DNA from 2 places in the Dorea sp. AGR2135 genome. Region 2 is predicted to be linked to the other one. Evidence: predicted binding sites of a transcription regulator. Region 2 holds the regulator's gene; the other holds the start of a gene.
What was found. Region 2 encodes NrdR, which represses ribonucleotide reductase genes. Its sites were predicted from a motif close to CACAANATNTTGTG; they were not measured.
Positions count from the first base shown of each region.

Region 1 (3,436 bases), on a different contig from region 2:
GCGAAATTGACAGGATTGTTCAGGGATGTACCGGTATCCGCAGAAGTACCGGACAGCATCCGGGAGGAATCATTGTACTTCCTCACGGGGAAGATATCAACTCATTCACTCCGGTGCAGCATCCGGCAAATGATATGACGACTGATATTATTACGACACATTTTGACTATCATTCCATCGACCACAACTTGTTAAAATTGGATATTCTGGGTCATGATGATCCAACCATGATCAAGGCACTTGAGGCATATATCAGTTCGCCTGCTATGGAAAATGAGTACAATGAGACGGATCATCCATTTGTAGCAACAGATATCCCTCTGGATGATCAGGGGGTAATGTCTTTATTCCATGATACATCGGCACTTGGAATCACACCAGATGATATCGGAGGATGTCCGGTAGGATGTCTTGGAATTCCGGAGTTCGGAACGGATTTCGTAATCCAGATGGTAGTAGATACAAAACCACAGACACTTTCAGATCTGATCCGTATTTCCGGATTGTCCCATGGAACGGACGTATGGCTGAACAATGCGCAGGATCTGATTAAGAGCGGTAAGGCAACCATTTCTACAGCAATCTGTACCCGAGATGATATTATGACATATCTGATCAACAAAGGACTGGATAGTGAGGAATCCTTCACGATCATGGAGCGAGTGCGTAAAGGTACCGTTGCAAAAGGAAAATGTAAAGATTGGCCGGAGTATAAAAAAGATATGTTGGAACATGATGTGCCAGAGTGGTACATTGGCTCCTGTGAGAAAATTAAATATATGTTTCCGAAAGCCCATGCGGCAGCCTATGTCATGATGGCATATCGTATCGCCTATTGTAAGGTAAATTATCCGTTGGCATACTATGGAGCATATTTTGGAATCCGTGCAGATGCATTTTCTTATGAAATTATGTGTCAGGGCAAGGAAAAACTGCAATACTATATTGATGATTATACAAGACGGTCTGATTCTCTCAGCAAAAAAGAACAGGATACAATGAAGGACATGCATATTGTTCAGGAAATGTATGCGAGGGGATATGAATTTCTGCCAATTGACATTTATCGCGCAAAAGCAGCAAAATTCAGCATCATAGACGGAAAGCTGATGCCACCGTTTTCCAGCATTGACGGAATGGGAGAGAAGGCTGCAGAAGCGGTGGAGGAAGCGGCAAAAGATGGTCCATATCTGTCCAAAGATGATTTTAGAAACCGTACGAAAGCAAGTAAGGCGGTTGTAGATTACATGGCAGATTTAGGACTTTTAGGAGACCTTCCGGAGTCCAATCAGTTGTCATTATTTGATCTTTAACAGACAAAATGGGAAAAAATGGACAGAAAAAAGGTATACTTATAAAAATATGTTAAAATTAAAATAATGCTTTTCAAATGCCATATTTTGTAGTAATATAATGGAGCGGAACACAATATCTTGTGATTTTGAAGAAACTAAATAGTTTCTTACCGGAGTGAGTGTGAATTGTGGAACACAAGATGTTGTGGTGGATCCGAAAAGCAGAAGAACAAAGATATATAAGAAAGGCGTGAGACATGAAGATGTTAGTGAAGACGAAAGTAATAAAAAGAAATGGAGAGGAAGTCGGCTTTGATCTGGGAAAGATCGAGAATGCAATCCGCGCAGCTAATGAAGAAGTTGATAATATTTACAAACTGAATGAATTCCAGGTCCGGGCAATTGCAGATGATATTGCAGGACAGGTAAAAAAATCAACTCACGCTATACATGTAGAAGACATTCAAGATATGGTAGAGACTGGAATTATGGGAATGCGTGGCTATGAAGTGGCACAGAAGTATGTGCGCTACCGTTATAAACGTGAATTGGCAAGAAAGTCCAATACAACAGATAACGGGATCCTTGCACTGATTGATAACATTAATGAAGAAGTCAATCAGGAAAATTCCAATAAGAACCCAGTGATCAACTCCACGCAGAGAGACTATATGGCAGGAGAAGTAAGTAAAGACCTTTCCAAGCGTGTACTTCTTCCGGAAGAGGTTGTAGAAGCACATGAACAGGGAATCATTCATTTCCATGATTCAGATTATTTTGCACAGAAAGAGCACAACTGTGATCTGATCAATCTGGAAGATATGCTTCAGAATGGAACCGTCATCAGTGAGACAATGATCGAAAAACCACACAGCTTCTTTACAGCGTGTAATGTGACGACTCAGATTGTAGCACAGGTCGCAAGTAATCAATATGGAGGACAGTCTTTTACACTGGCACATCTTGCACCATTTGTGGATATCAGCCGTAAGAAAATCCGTAATATTGTTATCTCTGAACGTAAAGCATGTGGGGAGAGTCTGGATGAGGCAATCATTGACAAACTGACAGACTGCCGTCTGAGAGAAGAGGTAAAAAGCGGAATTCAGACAATCCAGTACCAGCTTATCACACTCATGACATGTAACGGACAGGCACCGTTTGTTACCGTATTCATGTATCTGGATGAGGTGGAAGACGGTCAGACAAGACAGGATCTTGCACTCATCATTGAAGAAGTATTAAAACAGAGAATGCAAGGCGTTAAGAACGAGAAGGGTGTTTGGATCACACCGGCATTCCCGAAACTGATCTATGTCCTGGATGAAGATAATGTTACAGAAGATTCTAAGTACTGGTATCTGACAGAGCTTGCAGCAAAATGTACTGCAAAGCGTATGGTCCCGGATTACATTTCTGCAAAGATCATGAAGGAACTGAAAAAAGGTGAAGTTTATCCATGTATGGGATGCAGATCTTTCCTGACAGTAGAGGATTCTCAGATGCTTCCAAACGGAAAGCATAAATTCTACGGGCGTTTCAATCAGGGTGTTGTAACAATTAACCTGGTAGATGTAGCATGTTCCGCAGAAGGAGACATGGACAGATTTTGGCAGATTCTTGATGAGAGACTGGAGTTATGCCACAGAGCACTCCGTTGCCGTCATGAGAGACTTCTTGGAACTATTTCAGATGTGGCGCCGATTCTCTGGCAGTACGGCGCACTGGCAAGACTGAAAAAGGGTGAGACCATTGATAAGCTTCTATATGGCGGATATTCAACCATTTCTCTTGGATATGCAGGCCTTTATGAGATGTGCATGCGCATGCTTGGAAAGACGCATACAGATCCGGAAGCCAGACCATTTGCAATGGCAGTTATGCAGAGGTTGAATGACAAATGTGCCCAGTGGAAAGCTGCTGAGAATATCAGCTATTCTGTATATGGTACACCGATGGAGTCTACCACATACAAGTTTGCAAAATGTCTTCAGAAGAGATTCGGAATCATCAAAGGAGTTACAGATAAGAATTATATTACGAACAGTTATCATGTACATGTATCTGAGCCGATCAATGCATTTGACAAGCTGGAGTTCGAGGCAGAGTTCCAGAAACTGTCGCCAGGAGGAGCAATCAGC
Region 1 covers NZ_ATVU01000014.1:71,982-75,417, reverse strand. The annotation lists gene G593_RS0110185 (PolC-type DNA polymerase III) at 1-1,313, shown strand, start outside; gene nrdD (anaerobic ribonucleoside-triphosphate reductase) at 1,553-3,436, shown strand, end outside.
Region 1: a site for NrdR is predicted at 1,425-1,438, ahead of nrdD (anaerobic ribonucleoside-triphosphate reductase). Genes of this name have one in related genera too.

Region 2 (3,436 bases):
TTCCCGGCTCTTCCACGATATAATTTCCCTTTTTCCGCTCCAGATTAGCTTCTTCTGCATTCAGATAACGGCCGAGAACTTTGGTTGGTGTATAGAATGCCTCATCATAAGGATCCACAACAACACTGGTAAGAATGGTACTGACTGTGCGGAAAATCCCACGGTCTAAAAGCTCTTCGCGAATGCTGTTCTGGAGATCATAACCGATATATCCCTGACTCATAGCTGAACAGATACACATAGGTGCTGCTGTATAATCTTCATGCTGCTTTGCAAACTCATTCAATGCGGTATGTATCATTCCGACCTGAGGTGCATTACTGTGTGTAATAGCTACTTGATATCCGTTCTGGATGAGATCGGCAATTACTTTCGCTGATTTTTTCACTGCCTCTAACTGTTCCGGCAATGTTGTTCCAAGTGCCCGGTGTCCCAGAGCGACAACAACTCGTTTCTTCATAGTATAGCCTCCTGCTAAAAGTATTCTACCTTTAATCATACATGAGTGGGTTAAAATTGGCAAGATTTTAAGTGATTCTTGAAGAAAAAACAATGCATAAATCCATGAAGGACCTCGACATTCTTACTGCATATATTATATTAGCTGGGAGATGGCTCCCACCTCTATAGGTGGTGAGAAACAAGCTGGTATCAGTGGTGGGAGTCAATCCCCCAGCTGATATAGCCTCCGGCAGGATTGCAGAGGTGCGCAGTAGAAGTATGTCATGCAATTGCATGACGCGCACCTCGCAGCAAGAATGCCGAGGCATTCTTGAATAAAAATATATGTGGAGGATGAATATGCGCCTGAACGATTTTCAAGGAAAAGAAGTCATCAACGCCTGTGACGGTAAAAAATTAGGCTACATTGTAGATTTTGTCTTTGACGAAAAATGTGGACAGATCGAAGCAATCATTATTCCAAAGACATCAAAGTTCTGTAACTTCTTCTGTGACGGCTCCGAATATATCATTCCTTACAAATGCATTTGCAAAATCGGACCAGATGTCATACTGGTAGAAATGCATGAGAAAAAATAAGAAAAATTTAAGAAAAAGTCCGGGAAATGGGAGTAATAGTGGTTTGACTTCTCGTACGCCACAAGATATACTAATAAGGAAAGATTAGGAAAAGGAGCGCGAAAGAATATGAAATGTCCATATTGTGGAAATCCTGACACAAAAGTAATTGATTCCAGACCTGCAGAGGACGGAAGCTCCATTCGAAGAAGACGTGCCTGCGATATATGTGGGAAGCGTTTTACAACTTATGAAAAGATAGAGACAATCCCTCTTATAATTATAAAAAAAGATAACAACAGAGAACAGTACAGCCGTCAGAAGATTGAAAACGGAATTATCCGGGCATGCTACAAGCGTCCGGTGCCGACAGAGAAGATCCAGCAGGCGGTGAACAATATAGAGACAAAGGTATTCAGTCTGGAAGAAAAGGAAATTCCGAGCAGTGTGGTCGGCGAACTTGTCATGGACGAACTGAAAGACCTGGATGAAGTAGCATATGTGAGATTTGCATCTGTATACCGTGAATTTAAAGATGTGAATACTTTTATGGACGAGCTAAAGAAGATATTAGATAAGGAAGAAAAATGAGAACATACAAATTAACAATTTCTTATGATGGCACCCGCTATCAGGGGTGGCAGAGACAGGCGACGACAGATAATACAATTCAGCATATATTAGAGTGGAGCATTGGAAAACTGGTCGGATACAGAGTCCGTGTAGATGGCTCCGGGAGAACTGACGCAGGGGTTCACGCACGTGGACAGGTTGCAAGCGTACAGCTCTCCAAGCTTTACGATGTAAAGGAATTGAAGGATTCCATTAACAGATATTTACCGGAAGATATCCGGATCATGAAAGTGGAACTGATGAAAAATGGGTTCCATGCGAGAAAAAGTGCAAAAGGCAAGAAGTACGAATATTATATTGACTGCAGAGAAAAACCAGATGTATTTTCCAGAAGATATTGCTATCATTATCCACATAAGCTGGATATCGAAGCAATGCGCGAGGCAGCAGATTATATGATCGGACCGAAGAATTTTACAAGCTTTACGGATGACAGTGAGAATAAGGATCCAGTCCGCAGGGTTACCAACATTAAAATTGTAAGTAATGGAGAAAAGCTCCGTATTACTTATTATGGAACCGGGTTTATGTATCATATGGTCCGGATTATGACAGGCACACTTCTGGAGGTCGGAACAGGAGAGCGTGAAGCCTCTATGATTCCGGTCGTCATTGCAGCAGAAGACAGAAGCCTGGCAGGATTTCTGGCACCGGCAAGGGGTCTGTTTTTAAGAAAAGTGTATTACTAATGCCGTTACTGTCAATTTTGAAAATGGAAAAAAATAGAAGACAAGAACACAGGAGACTAAAATGAAATTTATATCATGGAATGTAAATGGTATCCGTGCATGTGCCGGAAAAGGATTTATGGATTTTTTTCAGGAGACGGACGCAGACATTTTCTGCATTCAGGAGACGAAGATGCAGGAAGGACAGCTTGAACTGGACACACCGGGATATCATCAGTACTGGAATTATGCGAAGAAAAAAGGTTATTCGGGGACAGCAATATTTACCAAGCAGGAACCAATCAGCGTAAGCTACGGACTTGGAATCGAGGAGCACGACCAGGAAGGGCGTGTGATCACATTGGAGTTTGAAGATTTTTACTTTATTACCGTGTATACACCAAACTCCCAGAGCGAGCTTGCAAGACTGGATTATCGTATGAAATGGGAGGAAGATTTTCTTACATACTTGAAAAAGCTGGAAGAGACAAAGCCGGTTATTTTCTGCGGTGATCTGAATGTAGCGCACACAGAGATTGATCTGAAGAATCCAAAGACGAATCGGAAAAATGCCGGATTTACCGATGAAGAGCGTCAGAAATTCACAGAGCTTCTGAATGCCGGATTTGTAGATACATTCCGGTATTTTTATCCGGAGCAGACAGGTATCTACTCCTGGTGGTCTTACAGATTTAGTGCAAGAGCCAAGAATGCAGGTTGGAGAATTGACTATTTCTGTGTATCCGAGAGTCTGAAAGACAGACTGGAAGACGCGAAGATACTGACAGATATTATGGGATCAGATCATTGCCCGGTGGAATTGGATATAAAGTAACTTTAAATTTTAAAATGCGGTTTTGGATTTTAACTATCAAAATCGCATTTTCTCTTGAAATATAGGGATTTTGTGGGTATAATAATGTCATTAAAAAGAGGTTGAAAAATCCAATGGTGGAACAAGCTTATTGGTTTTTTGCACCTCTTTTTTCGATATCAGGAATAAAATTTCCAATATCAGATGCTTCCGGAAGAATGTATAAAAGCATCTTTCCAATGGATTTCTAAGAAAAAAACAGGAAAAAATAACAGAAACAACACATGAAAAGAGAGGATGA
Region 2 covers NZ_ATVU01000013.1:2,846-6,281, forward strand. The annotation lists gene arcC (carbamate kinase) at 1-460, opposite strand, end outside; gene G593_RS0109400 (YlmC/YmxH family sporulation protein) at 802-1,041, shown strand; gene nrdR (transcriptional regulator NrdR) at 1,150-1,611, shown strand; gene truA (tRNA pseudouridine(38-40) synthase TruA) at 1,608-2,342, shown strand; gene G593_RS0109415 (exodeoxyribonuclease III) at 2,404-3,156, shown strand.